Regions from separate parts of the Pseudoalteromonas sp. THAF3 genome, predicted to be linked through region 2. Evidence: predicted binding sites of a transcription regulator. Region 2 holds the regulator's gene; the other holds the start of a gene.

Region 1 (8,795 bases), 520 kb from region 2:
GCACCGAGTGAAACTCTTGGACTCCTAGCTGTTTAGGCACAGGCGGAGTGTAGTTTTGCCAATCCAGCTGGGCATGATTAGCTCGCGCTTGTTGCAAACCTATGGGCTTGGAGCGGGGTTTCTTGCGTGCTTGTTGCTCTCGCACTCGCTCGTACTCTGCTTTAGTTTTACTCAAAAACTCACTTTTCGCGGTTTTACTTAGCAAACTAGATGCCACGCCCACCGCACGGCTGGCGTTATTAACATAAACCACGCCGTTATCATATTGGGGCTCAATTTTTACGGCGGTATGCGCCTTTGACGTCGTCGCGCCACCAATCAGCAACGGAATGGTAAAATCGCGGCGTTTCATTTCTTTGGCGACATGCACCATTTCATCTAACGAGGGAGTGATAAGCCCGGATAGACCTATAATATCGGCGTTTTCGTCTATAGCGGTTTGTAGGATTTTTTCAGCGGGCACCATCACCCCTAAGTCGATCACCTCGTAGTTATTACACTGTAACACCACGCCAACAATATTCTTGCCAATATCATGAACATCGCCTTTTACCGTAGCCATGACAATTTTACCGTTGGTTTCACCCTCTTGTTTCTCGGCTTCGATATAAGGGTCTAAATAGGCCACCGCGCGCTTCATTACCCGGGCGGATTTCACCACCTGCGGCAAAAACATTTTCCCGGCCCCGAACAGATCACCCACCACATTCATGCCATCCATTAGCGGCCCTTCAATGACCTCGATGGGTTTAGCAAACTGCTGTCGGCACTGCTCGGTGTCCTCATCAATATAATCTGTAATGCCTTTAACCAGAGCATGTTCTAAGCGCTTTGCCACCGGCCAACTACGCCACTGTAAATCCTCAACCTTCTCCGCTTGCGCCATGCCCGAATACTTAGGCGCTAATTCCACCAACCGCTCTCCGGCGCCGGCATCTTTATTTAAAATCACATCCTCAACGGCGTCTCTCAGCTCAGAGGGAATATCGTCATACACCGCTAATTGACCGGCATTGACGATACCCATATCCATTCCGGCTTGAATGGCGTGATACAAGAACACAGAGTGAATAGCCTCGCGCACCGGATTGTTGCCTCGAAACGAAAAAGAGACATTAGACACACCACCGGATACCTTGCAGTGCGGAAGATTCTCCTTGATGCGGCGAGTTCCTTCGATAAACTCCACGGCATAGTTGTCATGCTCTTCTATGCCGGTGGCCACGGCAAAGATATTGGGGTCAAAAATAATATCTTCTGGTGGGAAGCCCAATTCATCGACCAGGATGCGATAAGAGCGCGCGCAGATAGCAAACTTCCGCTCAGCGGTTTCTGCTTGGCCGGTTTCATCAAAGGCCATCACCACCACGGCGGCGCCGAAGCGCTTTAATACCTTGGCTTGGTGACGAAACGGCTGCTCCCCCTCCTTGAGGGAAATAGAGTTCACTATCGCCTTGCCTTGAATGCATTTTAGTCCCGCCTCGATTACTTCCCATTTCGACGAGTCCACCATAATGGGCACTTTCGAAATATCGGGCTCTGAGGCGATAAGGTTCAAAAAGGTGACCATGGCTGCTTTAGAGTCCAACATGGCTTCATCCATGTTGATATCGATAATCTGCGCGCCATTTTCAACTTGCTCACGTGCCACCTCTAACGCGGTTTCGTAATCTTCCTCGAGGATCAGCCGTTTAAAGCGCGCCGAGCCGGTCACATTGGTGCGCTCGCCGACATTGGTAAAAGTTGCAGTATTATTCATGTTATTGGCCCCTTAATTGAGATTACAGGCTTCAAGGCCACTTAAACGCATGCGCACCGGCAGCTCAGGCAAAGTACGTGGAGCGGTGTTTTTTAGCCCATCACTAAAGGCTTTAATGTGCTCGGGCGTGGTCCCACAACAGCCACCGACAATATTGATAAACCCTTGCTCCCCCCAGTCGATGATTTCTTGTGCCATTTCCTCGGCTTCTAAATCATATTCGCCAAATTCATTCGGCAGCCCTGCATTGGGGTGCACCGAGGTGTAGGTTTCACAAATACTGGCCAACTCTTCCACATACTGACGCAGCAAGTCTGGCCCTAGCGCACAGTTCAAGCCAATGGAGAGCGGTTTAATATGGCGAATGGAATTATAAAACGCCTCGGTGGTTTGCCCTGACAAGGTTCGACCCGAAGCATCGGTGATGGTGCCGGAGATCATCACCGGCAGAATCACTCCGGCCTGTTCGAACGCTTCTTCTACCGCAAAGGAAGCGGCTTTGGCATTGAGGGTATCGAAAATGGTTTCAATTAAAATCAGATCGGCACCACCTTCTATCAGCGCCAGGGTCGATTCGATATACGCGGCCACCAGCTTATCGAAGGTGATATTGCGATAGCCCGGATCATTAACATCCGGTGAGATCGAGCAGGTTTTTGATGTTGGCCCCAGTACGCCGGCCACGTAGCGCGGTTTGTGTGGCTCGCGAGCGGTAAATTCATCGGCCACCGCGCGTGCCAGTCGGGCCGATTCGAGGTTAATCTCACGGCTTAGGCTCGCCATGTCATAATCTTCCATGGAAATGGTCGTGGCGTTAAAGGTATTGGTCTCAATAATATCAGCGCCCGCTGCCAAATATTCACGGTGAATTTGTGCTATTAACTGCGGTTGAGTGAGACTCAATAAATCGTTATTCCCCTTGACCAACACATGCCAATCTTGAAACCGCTCACCACGATAATCATGCTCTTCGAGCTTATGCTGTTGGATCATCGTACCCATGGCGCCATCTAAAATTAAAATGCGCTCGTTGAGGGCCAGTGTTAATGCATCACGTTTATTCGGCATAGTTGTTAGTCCTTACATCCTGGCTAACCAGATTAATATCATAGGGAGTGGTTTGGTAAACGTAGTAATTGAGCCAATTCGAGAATAACAAAAAGGCATGGCTTTGCCAGGTTTTCGAGGGCTCTTGCGCTGGGTCGCCATGAGGGAAGTAGTTTTCTGGCATCGGTGCGTCAGCGCCTTTGTCGCAATCACGTAAATACTCTTTTTTCAGGGTATCGGCATCATATTCAGGGTGTCCTGTGATATACACCTGCGAACCGCTTTGATTCTTAAGTAAGTAAGCACCTACCTTGGGCGAACCTGCTACCACGACTAATTCTTTACAGGCGTTTATCGCAGCAATATCAATATGGCCATAACGCGAATGCGGGACTAAGAAGCGATCGTCAAAGCCTCGGGTTAACGCCGCGTGGTCAAAGTAACACTGATGCTCAAACACTCCGCACAACTTATTTTTCTGCAATTGACGCTTAAGTCCATGATGATGGAAAAGCCCAGCGTGCGCCGCCCAACAACTAAATAGCGTCGAGGTCACATGGTGCTCCGCCCAATCAAAGAACGCTTGTAGCTCCGACCAATACCCTACTTCATCATACTCTAAGTGGGCCAAGGGCGCGCCGGTGACAATCAAGGCATCGTAATTGTTGTCTTTAACATCTGAAAAATACTGATAAAACATATCCAGATGCTGCTCTGAGTTAGCGCTAGAGCGATGCGTATCTAAACGCAGCAAGTCAACATTGACCTGCAATGGCGTATTCGCCAGCAGACGAATAAATTGCACTTCGGTTTCCACCTTATTCGGCATCAGGTTCAAAATAGCCAAGCGCATGGGCCGGATTTCTTGAGTCCGAGCGCGACTTTTTGGCATCACGAATACGTTTTCTTGGCGCAGCTCCATAATCGCTGGCAAAGCGTCTTGAACCGTAATGGGCATGGCGGTACTCCGAATTAAAAGATAAGAGGCTATTATGAACGCCACACTGGAAATTTCAACCTCTAGATGTTTAGACGTCCAAAATAAAGTTGCAGTGAATGAGTTAACTGCAATAATGCCCGCGATTAACTAACAAAGAGTCGATGATGGGTATAGGTGAAATTGCAGCAATCAGTGCAGCCGTGGTTTGGGCCTTTTCTACCTTATTGTACAAAGGCTTCAGTCATCACCTTTCACCGCTGCAACTAAATGTAAGTAAAGGCTTACTCGCTTCTTTAATGATGGTAATTGCCATGGCGCTACTTGGCGATGGCGCCATACCAGTGCAGCTCACCTCATGGGGCTGGCTTATCGCCGGTGGGGTTATCGGTATTGCCATTGGCGATAGCGCCTACTTTAGCGCCCTGCGCAGTATTGGCCCAGCACGAACCTTAATAATTGAATCTCTCGCCCCAGCCTTAACTGGCATACTTAATGTTGTGCTGTTAGGTGTGTACTTACCGCTACTGGCCTGGTTGGGCATCGCCATCACTTCGGTGGGGGTGATCCTCGCGGTATTACCTCAACGCCACTTGCCCCCAGTTGATAAGAAGTTTTACTTTCAAGGCGTGGCTTTCGCATTACTTGCGGCTTTGTGCCAAGCCAGTGGCATGGTGATGTCAAAAGGGGCTATGAATACTGAGTCGATGAGTAGCCTATGGGCCGCCCTTATTCGCCTCCTTGCCGGCACATTGAGCGTGGCTTTACTGGTAATGATTATAAAACGCAGCGACCTATACCAAGCCATTCGACTGCACGGTATTGATAACAAACGCTGGCTGCTCGTGGCTGTTTTTTTTGGCACCTTCGTTGGCTTGTGGCTGCAATTGGCGGCGGTGCAGCATACCGACCCGGCTATCGCACAAACTATTTTTGCCACCGCCCCGCTGATGGTCATGACGATTGGCTTTTTTAAACGCGAGCCGGTGACTTGGCGTATGATAGCGGGCGGTTTACTGGCGCTGGCTGGAGTGGCTATATTATTGGCAAATTAACGGGCCATTCGTTGACGCTTTCACCATAGAGACTCTACAATAACGGCAGTTTAAATTAGTCACATTGTAAAGGCTCCTTTCATGGTTTTACCTGATAAGTTTATTTTCTCGATGAGTCGCGTGTCAAAGGTGGTGCCCCCTAAACGCACCATCTTAAAAGACATCTCTCTGCACTTTTTCCCTGGCGCTAAAATTGGTGTACTTGGCCTAAATGGCGCAGGTAAATCGACCTTACTACGCATTATGGCTGGCGTGGATAAAGATTTTGAGGGTGAGGCACATCCTCAACCTGGCATTAAAATTGGTTATCTTCCTCAGGAGCCTGAGCTTGATGAAAGCAAAACGGTGCGTGAAGTTGTAGAAGAAGCGGTCAGTGAAGTTAAAAATGCTCTTGATCGCCTTGACCAAGTATACGCTGAGTATGCCATGGAAGATGCCGATTTCGATGCGCTTGCCAAAGAGCAAGGCGAACTTGAAGCCATTATTCAAGCCCACGATGGCCACAACCTTGATAACGCCCTAGAGCGTGCCGCAGATGCATTACGACTGCCAGCTTGGGATGCCAAGATTGAGCATTTATCAGGGGGTGAGCGTCGCCGTGTAGCAATCTGCCGTTTATTGCTTGAAAAGCCGGATATGCTTATTCTCGATGAGCCTACCAACCACTTAGATGCTGAATCTGTCGCTTGGTTAGAGCGCTTCCTACATGATTATGAAGGCACTGTAGTGGCGGTAACCCACGACCGTTATTTCCTTGATAACGTGGCCGGCTGGATCCTCGAATTGGACCGTGGCGAAGGTATTCCGTGGGAAGGCAACTACTCTTCTTGGCTTGAGCAAAAAGACGCACGTCTGCAACAAGAGCAAAAAGCTGAGAAAGCAAGACAAAAATCCATCGCTCAAGAGCTTGAGTGGGTACGTTCAAACCCGAAAGGTCGCCAAGCAAAATCAAAAGCGCGTATGGCGCAATTTGCTGAACTACAACAAGGCGATTATCAAAAGCGTAACGAAACCAATGAGCTGTTTATTCCACCTGGCCCGCGCTTAGGTGATCAGGTCATTGATGTACAGGGCTTAAACAAAAGCTTTGGCGACCGTGTGCTTATTGATAACCTTGATTTTAGCGTTCCTAAGGGAGCGATTGTCGGCATTATTGGTGCCAACGGTGCTGGTAAATCGACCTTATTCAAAATGCTCAGCGGCGAGGAAAAGCCTGATAGTGGTGAAATCACTCTAGGTGAAACCGTTGAACTCGCCACCGTTGACCAATTCCGTGGCAACATGGACGAGAGTAAAACCGTATTTGATGAAATCGCAGACGGTCAAGATGTGTTGAAAGTGGGCAACTTTGAGTTCCCAAGCCGTGCCTATGTGGGACGCTTTAACTTTAAAGGTAATGATCAGCAAAAATACGTCAAAGACCTTTCCGGCGGTGAGCGCAACCGTTTGCACTTAGCCAAACTACTAAAAGCAGGCGGCAACGTATTACTTCTCGATGAGCCAACCAACGACTTAGACGTTGAAACCTTGCGGGCGTTAGAGAATGCAATTCTCGAGTTCCCTGGCTGTGTCATGGTGATCTCGCACGACCGCTGGTTCTTAGACCGTATCGCCACTCATATTCTTGATTATCGCGACGAAGGCCAAATTAACTTCTTCGATGGTAACTACACCGAATACGAACAGTGGTTGAAGAAAACCTTAGGTGCCGAGGCTGCACAACCGAAGCGCATTAAGTATAAAAAGATTGGTTAATTAACCACATAAAAAAGCCCCATCTCGATGGGGCTTTTTTGTGCCCTTGGCATCCACCTATGTATGGCACTGTGATTGCGCTAACGCGCCACTACTTAATGACCAAGGTGATATTTTTAGCTTATTGAAATAGCGAAAAAAGTCATTCACAGCCAAGGACAACCTCAAGGCTGGCTACTACACTGGAGGGAGACGCGCCAATACAGGAACTGTTATGGAAAATCGCAGAAACTTCACTCGTGTTATTTTTCAACGCCCCGCCCTAGTGGTATTTAATAACCAGCATCATGGCTGTCATTTACTTGATCTTTCCTTAAATGGCGCTTTGGTAAGCCACCCTGATGACTTCAACCCACAGTTAGGTCAAAGCGTAGAGCTTATTTTCCACCTATCTGGCAGTGATGTTGATATTGATATGCTTGCTGAAGTGGCTCACATTGAGCCGCAACACATTGGCTTACATTGTGTAAAAATGGATATTGACAGTGCCACTCATTTAAAACGCCTTATTGAACTTAACGTGGGTGATGATAAGCTACTGCACAGGGAGTTAGCGCAGCTTGCTGCGCCCGAACAATAATAACGATTGCAGTGAGAGCACAATAATGATCATGGAATCCATCCAGGGCTTTGTCCCTTTTATCATGTACTTTGGTTTAGGCTACCTACTTATCCTAGCCTTTCTATTCATTTACACCCTTATCACCCCGCATTGCGAATGGACCTTGATGAAGGAAAACAATGCCGCCGCTGCCACCGCGTTTAGTGGCGCGTTCATTGGCTTTACCCTTCCAGTTGCCAGTGCAGCGGTGAACTCGGTCTCGCTGCTAGACTTTGCCATCTGGGGCGTTATCGCCGGCATTATGCAATTAGTGACCTTCTTCTTAGTGCGCTTATACATGCCGAAGTTGTCTGAAAAAATTGCCCAGGGCCATATGAGCGCAGGGGCATTTTTAGGGGTTGCTTCACTGGCCACCGGTATTCTCAACGCTGCCTGTATCACCTACTAAGGAGGCGGCAATGAAACGTACTAACAAACTTAAACTGACACTTATGCTCGGTGCCAGTGCCGGACTCAGTGGCTGCACCGACCCTGAAGAACCAGCACTATTATTTACCGATGTAGATGATTGCACCGACTTTGGCGTCGAACGCGATGTATGCCAAGCACAATACCAACAGGCCTTGGCTAATCACGATATTGAAGCGCCAAAGTACGCCAATGAAAACCTCTGTGAAAATGACTTCGGGTTTGAGCGCTGTGAGCAAGAAGGCAGTATTTGGCGACCCATTATGGCAGGCTTTATGATCGCCGCCGTCGCTGAGGCGGTGGATGAAGGTTTAGACCTTATGAAGAAGAAAAAACGCAAAAAATACGCGTTTTTAGGGGGGAATTACTACTCAGGTGCGAAGCCCCTTTATCGCTCACGCGATGACTTTTTCAGCTTCCGCAATGCCAACAATGATTACATTGGCTCAGTCAACAATCGCGGCACCACTATGGTGAAAAAGTCTAAAGTTAAATACGCTTCTAAGCCCAAGCGCGTTACTCGTAGCCGAGGAGGCTTTGGCCGCCGTGCTTCATCACGTAGCTTTGGTGGGTAGATGTTTCGCCACCCTATTGCTGAGCGGCCGGATTTAGCCGCTCAGGCCGATTATTTCGGCTTTGATTTTTGCCGCATTGATGGTGAAAAGTACTGGGATGAAAGCGCTTATTACCAATTCACTCTAGAGCAAATTGAGAACGACTTAGAGCAACCGACCAATGAACTGGAGCAAATGTGCTTGCAGTTAGTCGACAAAGTTGTACGTGACGAGTATTGGCTGCGCAAGTTCGCTTTGCCCGAGCAGTATTGGGACTTTATCGCCACCAGTTGGCACAACAAAGAGCCTAGCCTATATGGCCGTATGGACTTTAGTTACCACGGCAACGGCCCTGCCAAATTACTGGAGTACAACGCCGATACCCCCACCTCCATCTATGAAGCGGGTTTTTTCCAATGGCTGTGGCTGGAACAGCAAGTAGATAGAGGCAAATTGCCACGGCAAAGTGATCAATTCAATAGTATTCAAGAGGCGCTCATTGAGCGTTTTAACTTCTTCTCTAACCGCGAATTGCTGCACTTTGTCCACAGTCGCGACTCAATTGAAGATAAAGGCACCGTCAGTTATTTACAGGACTGTGCCTATCAAGCAGGTATGCCCACGGCACGCATGGCCATTGAAGATATTGGCGTTGATG
Region 2 (8,795 bases):
AAAATGACCACACCAGCCGCTTCGAATACTTTATAAAAGGGACTGCCCCCACTAAATATGTGGAAAAAGCGCCGCCGGTGATCTTCGAAACTCAAGGGCAGGATGAACCTGAGCTGCCCACTGAAGACGAACTCTTCTAAATAAAAAAGCCAAGCAATAATGCTTGGCTTTTTTATTACCCTGTTACCGCATTAACTAAGACTCTCAATAAGCCAGTAGAGATCTGAGTGGACACCTGCAGCGGTGACCTCTTTCCCTGCACCAGGGCCTTGAATAACCAAGGCATTCTGCGCATACCAGCGACTGTTAACGACAAAGATATTGTCGCCCGGACTTAATCCAGCTAAGGGGTTGGATTGTGCTACTGCAACAAGACCCACTTGGGCTTTTACCTTGTCATCAACAATGCGTAAGTCAGCGTTGTACCTCAGTACCTTTTGCTCTTTTTGCGCCTGCTGTGCGTGGGTGCCAACAAAGTCATCAAGTAAGGCAATGTTATCCAGAAAATCTTGCCAGCTCCCTTGTGCTAAAGACTCTGGCATCAGCGGGCTTAGCTCAATATCGTCAATGTCCAACTGCAAACCCAACTCGCGTGCGAGGATCAACAGCTTACGTTGTACATCTCGGCCGGATAAATCTTCACGCGGATCGGGCTCGGTAAAGCCTAACTTTTGCGCCGCAAAAAGCAGCTCAGAAAAAGCTTGGCTGCCATCATAGTGACTGCATAGCCATGATAGCGTCCCAGAAAACACACCTTGAATACGGGTGATCTCATCGCCACTGCGCTGCAAATCGGCTAATGCAAAGTTAATGGGTAGCCCAGCGCCAACACTGGTGTTATAACGCCATTTGAGATTGCGCTCTGCCAGCTCGTTACGTAACGACTGATACCAACTATGTGGCGCTGTTCCGGCATACTTGTTGGCACTGATCAAATGACAGTTAGCACGCACAAAATCAGGGTATAAACCACTGAATGACTCACTGGCGGTTATATCAATGACCACCTTGTGTTCGTAATCAAGCTCATTGAGGCGTTCGCACAACTGCTCGCTTTGATAGGGAACTGCTTGTTCTAACCATTGACCTTGCCAGTTCTGCGGGTCTAACCCACAGGGGTCAAATAACATGCTGCGACTTCGCAGTAGACCAACCAGTTTTACCTCAAAGTGCTGCTCTAAACGCGCTAACTGCTGCGTAAACTGTTGTAAAAACACACTGCCCACATTTCCAAGGCCGGCGACAATCACGGCAATTTGCTGGTGTGCACCAATTAAAGTGCGGTGTACCTTCCCTAAGCTATCGGCATCAATGATTTGATCGGTCAGTACCAAGGCGTAGTCTTGATCGCAGTGGCTAAAGCGGATAGTTAAGTTAAGTTGCTCTAAGCATGCCAGCATTTCTTGGTAGCCTTGCTGAGTATACTGGTTTGGGCTGACTAAGGCGCACCCATTGAGGTTTGACTCAACGAGTTGTCCACGCTCTCCCAGCTCACGGGAGATAAGAGTGCTATGGGCGCTGGGTACAATCAAAAAGTCTACCCCCTGCTGCTGAAAGTGGCCTATGGTGTGCTGTATAAGCTGGCTTAAGGTTGCCAGTTCATCCACTTTAAGGCTCGACACACGATATAGGTCAACGCCCTCTATGGTGGTCAAAAAACGTTTATGCTTACAGTAACCTTCGCGGACAATCTCAGTGCCACTGGCATCGCTGTCATAGGAGCTGCGCACCGATAGCTTGATGGCGCTACCTTGCAAAGGCGACAGCGTTTTCGCATGCAATACCGGATTACCTAACTGGGCCAGGCGGTTGGCTTGGCCACGGCAAATTTTTTGATACTTTAAGGCATCGGCTACTTTACGTGGGTCGGTGCTGAAAACCCCCTGCGTGTCGGTCCATATGCAAACTTGTTTGGCGTTGACATAACGGGCCAATAAGGTGGCGCTGTAGTCACTGCCATTGCGTCCCAAGGTGACTGTTTGCTGGTTGCTATCGGCGGCAATAAACCCCGTTACAACGTTGATTTTATCCCTGGCAATATGGCGCTCGCAGAGCTTTTCGTTATCCAAATGCAGTAGTTGCCCTTGGTGCACACACAGTAGCTGCCGCGCATCAAGATCTTGCGCAGCATAGCCTAATTGCTGCAAATAGGTCGCGAGCAAGCGGGCCGACCACAGTTCACCATGGGCTAATAAGGACGCCTCATCTAAGGTGTTGGTCTGCAACTGCTCGGCTATGCGCTGAAGCTCGCTATTAAGCTGTGACTGCAGAGCGTTTGCCGGGGGCGCAGCTAATAGCTCATCAATAAGCTCATGCTGATGGGTGCGTAGCAACTGCAAGACATCATGATAGCCATGGCTATCGTGCTGTTGGTAGGCCTGCCACAACTTCACTAGCGTATCCGTGGTTTTGCCCGCCGCAGAGACCACCACCACGTCACCGAGTTGGCTGTTGCCGATAACAATATTGGCGACCGCATGGTAACGCGCCGCGTTGCTGAGACTCGAACCACCAAACTTATGTACAACCTGAGTCATAGTATCCTCTTATTTTCTTGCTAACGCGTTAAAAGCGGCTTCTAAGTCATCGATAAGATCTTGTTTATCTTCAATACCTACAGAAATCCGGATAAGCGTGTCGCCGACCCCGGCTTCAAGTCGCGCGGCTTTATCCATGCCCGCATGAGTCATGGTCGCGGGATGACAAATAAGGCTTTCCACCCCGCCCAACGACTCCGCTAAGGTAAACTGCGTTACTGAAGTAAGGAATTTTGCACTGTCTTGCAGCTGACCTTTAATATCAAAGCTCACCATACCGCCAAAGCCCTGTTGCTGCGCTTTTGCCAAGTCGTGTTGTGGGTGCGAACTCAACCCTGGGTAGTAAACTGACTGCACACTAGGATGCTGTTCAAGGTATTGAGCAATCGCCAAGGCATTTTCTTCATGCTGCTTAAGGCGCACTTTCAAGGTACGCAAACCACGCAGGGTGAGATAGCTATCGAAAGCGGCACCGGTAATGCCAATATTATTAGCCCACCATGCCAGCTCTTCACCCAATTCTTTGGTTTTGGTGATCACCGCACCACCGACCACATCGGAGTGACCATTGATATATTTAGTGGTCGAGTGCACCACCACATCACAACCCAATAACAACGGGTTCTGTAAGGCGGGAGATAAAAACGTGTTGTCGGCTGCAACCAGCGCACCGATGCTCTGCGCGGCATCGCACACTGCGCGGATATCCGTGAGTCGCAAAATGGGATTACTGGGCGTTTCAATCCACACCAGTTTGGGTTTGGCGGCCACTAAGCGTTGGTAACAGTTTGATTGAGTGAAATCGATAACCTCGACCTTGAGCAACCCCCGCTTGGCTAAAGAGGTAAATAAGCGATAACTGCCGCCATAACAATCATGGGGGATCACTAGGGTGTCATTGGGTGTCAGTAGCTGCGTCACTAGATGCACTGCGGCCATACCTGTCGCGGTGATAATTCCGTGCTCACCTCCCTCTAGTTGCGCTAAGGTCTGCGCCAAAATATCCCGATTGGGATTACCACTACGACCATAATCATATTCGCGTTTGCTATCAAAATCGGCAAAGGAATAAGTGGTCGATAAATGAATGGGTGGCACCACCGCACCATGGTGCTTATCAGCATCAATACCATGGCGCACGGCGATGGTGTCTTTTTTTAGTTGTGACATATTTGCCCCCAATCAAGAAAATGGATGTTTAGACGTCCAAAAGGTTAAATTAACACAATTTAGAAGTCAAAACATTTATACGTCTAAATAGCTAATTTATGAATATTTGACTATCCTTACCAACGCGATAAAATTTCGCCCTTATTGATGCCTAAGTGACCAAAAATAAGACGCAAATTATGGCCAAGTGGAATGGTGAATACATTCACCCTTATGCGGAGCATGGAAAAAAAGCCCAACAGGTAAAGAAAATTACCGTTTCCATCCCGCTCAATGTTTTAAAAGTATTAACCGATGAACGTACTCGCCGCCAGGTGAATAATCTTCGTCATGCCACCAACAGTGAGTTGCTGTGTGAAGCATTTCTACATGCCTTTACTGGTCAACCGCTGCCAAATGACGAAGATCTCCGAAAAGATAATCCGGAGAAGGTACCGGAAGAGGTGAGAAAAATTATGGAAGAAATGGGTGTGGAAGTGCCTGTTATCGGAGAGGACTAACAAAGACAAGCAAGTTTAACTAACCCCTGAGCATTAGGCCTCATTGCAGGAGCTAGCTTAGTGTTGTTCATACATGTCGCAAGTCGGCCTGTATGAAAAGCGGTTAGTGAAGCAATTGCTCTTTGCAAGCCATAAAAAACCCAAGCACTAAGCTTGGGTTTTCTTTTTTCTGGCGCTGAGTAGTAAAGTGATTACTCAGCCATATAATTCGCTGGCATATCAATTTGCGCAACACCTGATTCCACAGCCGCCTGCGCCACGGCTTTCGCTACGCGTGGCAATAATCGTGGGTCCATGGGCTTGGGAATAATGTATTGCGCGCCAAACTCTAATTCGCTCACTCCAGATGCCGTTAACACTGACTCAGGTACTGGCTCCTTGGCGATGCTGCGAATAGCCTCTACAGCGGCAATTTTCATCTCATCATTGATAGCGGTGGCACGCACGTCCAGTGCACCACGGAAAATAAATGGGAAACACAGTACGTTATTCACCTGGTTCGGGTAGTCAGAGCGCCCAGTGGCCATAATTAAGTCTTTGCGCGCACTGTGTGCCACATCCGGCTTAATTTCTGGGTCTGGGTTAGAACAGGCAAAAATGACTGGCTTGTCGGCCATCAATTTAAGGTCTTCAGCTGAGAGCAAATCTGGGCCAGAAACACCAACGAACACATCAGCATCAGCAATAACGTCTTGCAAGGTGCGCTTATCGGTGTTGTTAGCAAATAATTGCTTATATTCATTTAAGTCATCCCGACGCGTGTGGATCACCCCTTTACGGTCAAGCATGTAAATATGCTCGCGCTGGGCGCCACACTTAATAAGCAGTTCCATACATGCAACTGCCGCTGCGCCAGCCCCCAAACACACGATCAGAGCATCACGAATATCTTTACCTTGAATTTCTAAAGCGTTTAGCATGCCTGCGGCCGTGACGATAGCAGTGCCATGTTGATCATCATGAAATACTGGCACATTACAGCGTTCAATGAGCGCTTGCTCGATTTCGAAGCACTCTGGGGCTTTAATATCTTCGAGGTTAATACCGCCAAAGGTATCGGCAATATTTTCTACAGTGTTAATAAAGTCTTCCGTGGTGCGATGCTTCACCTCGATATCGATGGAATCAAGATTAGCAAAACGCTTAAACAGTAGTGCCTTGCCTTCCATGACCGGCTTAGACGCTAACGGCCCTAAGTTACCCAACCCTAAAATGGCACTGCCATTAGAGATCACAGCAACCATATTGCCTTTGGCCGTGTATTTATAAGCATTGTTAGCATCGGCAGCGATTTCACGCACCGGCTCTGCAACACCTGGGCTGTAGGCTAAAGCGAGATCGTTAACGGTCTCGGCGCTTTTGGTGAGTTCAATGCTAATTTTTCCTGGAACGGGGTTAGCGTGGTAATCGAGGGCTTTTTCACGAAAGTCAGACATGAACGAGTATCCTGCTAGAAATGTATGTGAGAGTTCAGCTAGTTAAGGCAAACCATACCGCTTTTCTAAATATATTCAAGCAATATCAGGTCTATCCTGTTGTACGAAATTACAGGGTTTTAAGCCCAAATTCATGCACATTATCTAAAGCTTTATGTGTAAATTTTGATATTCCATGCACTATAGGGACTTATGCATGCATAAAAAACCACCTAAAGCCATGCATAATGCTATATCCGAATAACTTAATATAACTAAAAAGAATACCGATCGGATAACGAATCTTATTGTTCGCTAATAACAAAGTAAGTGAATTTTAGTGAACTTTAGCGTCATTATTGTGCTTTTTTGTCACTTTAAATGAGCTAGAGCTTAAGGTGAAATGGCTAGTATGAATAATGGGGATGGATAAAAATCATAGACACAAAAAAAGCACCCGAAGGTGCTTTTCTCGACAAGCAAAGATTACTTCTTGCTGCTAAGCGCACCGAAGCGCTTATTGAAGCGATCTACACGACCACCTGTATCAAGGATCTTTTGCTTACCAGTGTAGAAAGGGTGACACTCTGAACATACGTCTAGGTGAATGTCTTTACACAGGGTAGAGCTTGTCTGGAATTTGTTGCCACAAGAGCACGTTGCGTTGATTGCTTCGTACTTAGGGTGGATACCTTCTTTCATGGGGGTTACCTCTAAATAGGCCGTATCGCTCTCCAAACCCGAAGTTTGGCACCATACGCGTTAGTTTCAATGTGCCAAAGCATGGATATAACCCGCTCAGCACCCTTAAGGCCGCGTATTTTATTTGACTCCTGATTAATGTTCAAGCTTTAATTGCGGCTATTCACTGCGCCATGAATTTAGTACATTAGCGCTATATTCTAGTTCTTGGGGCCTGATTTTTGTTGCCATCATCTCGCGATTCCAACAGCCACAGTAGCAACGCGACCCCGTGCTACGTTGAAGTAGCACTTAAGGTGCCCTTACACCGTAGCTTCGACTATTTATTGCCCACCGAGTTGTGCTCTCGCGCCGTGACTGTAGGGGTGAGGGTCAGTGTTCCTTTTGGTTCGCGTGTCCTGACCGGTATGGTATTAAAGGTAAAAGCCAGCACAGAGATGCCGGAAGAGAAAGTCAAAGCCGTTAAGGCCGTGCTCGATAGCACTGCCATTATTGATGACAGTCACCTACAATTATTGCAATTTACTGCTCGCTATTATCATTATCCATTAGGTGAAACCGTCTTTACCGCTTTGCCAAAAGCGCTGCGTGAAGGCGCCGATATTGATAAAACCAGCATTAATTACCTGCAACTCACCGAGCAAGGGCAACAGCAGCCGACACTGCGGGCGAAAAAGCAACAAGCCTTGCTTAAGCAGCTGGCTGAATCAGGGAAATCGCCCACCACGGAAATTAAAGCTCTAGGCTACTCCAAAGCCACCATTGATGCCCTCATTAATAAAGAACTAATAACCCAAGCAGTTGAATTTGATAGTCAATGGCGCGAGCAGCCATTGCAGGTGGCCAACAAACCAAGGTTAAACAGCGAACAAGCCATCGCCTGCACTGCCATTAACCAATCCCCTGGCTTTGCCGCTTTTTTACTTGAGGGGGTCACAGGCAGCGGCAAAACCGAGGTGTATCTGCAGTGCTTAGAGGAGGTTTTGCAACAGGGCAAACAAGCCTTAGTCTTGGTCCCTGAAATAGGCCTAACACCACAGACGGTAAACCGCTTTCGCCGCCGCTTCCCCAATACGCCAATTATGCTTTGGCACTCAGCGTTGACAGATAATGAGCGTTTGCAAACCTGGCGGTTTTGCCAAAAAGGTAGCTGTGCCATAGTGATCGGCACACGTTCGGCGATTTTTATGCCGTTTTTACGCTTAGGCATGATTATTGTTGATGAGGAGCATGACGCCTCATTCAAACAGCAAGACACCCTACGCTATCACGCCCGTGATTTGGCCGCTTACCGTGCGCAACAGCAAAACATTCCCTTAGTTCTAGGCAGCGCGACCCCTGCCCTGGAAACACTCAACCGTGCATTGTCCGATAAGTACCAATTGCTCAGTCTCACTCAACGGGCACAAACCAGCAGTGATAATCAATTTGAACTCATAGACATTAAAGGTCAGCACCTTGAGGCTGGACTCAGCCATAGCGCCCTAGCCTATATCAAGCGTGAGCTGGCGAGACAAAAGCAAGTGATGGTGTTTTTGAATCGTCGCGGCTTTTCCCCTTCGCTCATTTGCCATGAGTGCGGCTGGCTCAGCGACTGCTCGCGTTGTAGCACCAGCGCGACCTACCACAAGGCCATGCGTCGTTTGGTGTGCCATCATTGTGGCGAGCAAAGTGCACCGCCCATGCAATGCCCGGATTGTGGTAGCACACAAATAAACCCGGTGGGGCTGGGGACCGAGCAATTGCAAGAAGCACTAAGCGAGCAATTTCCCGACACACCCATCAGCCGTATCGACCGAGATTCAACACGACGTAAAGGCAGTTTGGAGGAAGAACTGGCTGCCATCAATCGCGGCGGCGCACGCTTATTGGTGGGCACACAAATGCTAGCCAAAGGCCACCACTTTGCCGATGTCAGCCTAGTCATTATTCTTGATGTCGACGCCGGGTTATACTCATGTGATTTCCGTGCCACCGAACACTTAGCACAACTAGTGACTCAAGTAGCAGGACGCGCGGGGCGCAGTGGCGAACCAGGCACCGTGTTGCTGCAAACTCACTTCCCAGAGCACCCACTATTGCAAGATTTAGTCAATAATGGTTACCAACACTTTGCCCGTTATGCTTTGCAAGAGCGCCATGAAACAGAAATGCCACCGTTTTCGCACTTAGCCCTGCTAAGGGCGGAAGCGCATGATTTATCGCTACTGTTGCGCTTTTTATCGGATTTAGTTCCCGCAGCCCCCGTGCCTAAGATACAATTGCTGGGTCCGATTCCCGCACCGCTCGAACGAGTCGCTGGCAAATACCGTTATCAATTGCATATTCAAGGGCAAGATAGAGGCGCGCTACACGGCTTTTTGGTGCAACTAATGAACTACCTCGGTAGTAATAAGCTGGCGCAAAAAGTACGCTGGAATTTGGACGTTGATCCCATAGACATGATGTAAAGAGAACACAAAAACAATTAT

The links. The regulator MetJ, encoded in region 2, represses methionine synthesis genes. The targets are predictions, from matches to a motif close to TAGACGTCTAGACGTCTA.
Region 1: a site for MetJ is predicted at 3,828-3,845, ahead of metA (homoserine O-succinyltransferase). Genes of this name have one in related genera too.

The regions. Positions count from the first base shown of each region.
Region 1 is NZ_CP045418.1:831,100-839,894, reverse strand. It holds gene metH (methionine synthase) at 1-1,759, opposite strand, end outside; gene FIU82_RS03840 (homocysteine S-methyltransferase family protein) at 1,772-2,827, opposite strand; gene metA (homoserine O-succinyltransferase) at 2,817-3,764, opposite strand; gene FIU82_RS03830 (DMT family transporter) at 3,908-4,798, shown strand; gene ettA (energy-dependent translational throttle protein EttA) at 4,880-6,553, shown strand; gene FIU82_RS03820 (PilZ domain-containing protein) at 6,768-7,133, shown strand; gene FIU82_RS03815 (DUF350 domain-containing protein) at 7,159-7,563, shown strand; gene FIU82_RS03810 (DUF1190 domain-containing protein) at 7,574-8,158, shown strand; gene FIU82_RS03805 (glutathionylspermidine synthase family protein) at 8,159-8,795, shown strand, end outside.
Region 2 is NZ_CP045418.1:309,429-318,223, reverse strand. It holds gene FIU82_RS01490 (penicillin-binding protein 1A) at 1-140, shown strand, start outside; gene metL (bifunctional aspartate kinase/homoserine dehydrogenase II) at 192-2,537, opposite strand; gene metB (cystathionine gamma-synthase) at 2,547-3,707, opposite strand; gene metJ (met regulon transcriptional regulator MetJ) at 3,887-4,207, shown strand; gene FIU82_RS01470 (malic enzyme-like NAD(P)-binding protein) at 4,399-5,643, opposite strand; gene rpmE (50S ribosomal protein L31) at 6,109-6,324, opposite strand; gene priA (primosomal protein N') at 6,621-8,774, shown strand; gene FIU82_RS01455 (SPOR domain-containing protein) at 8,794-8,795, shown strand, end outside.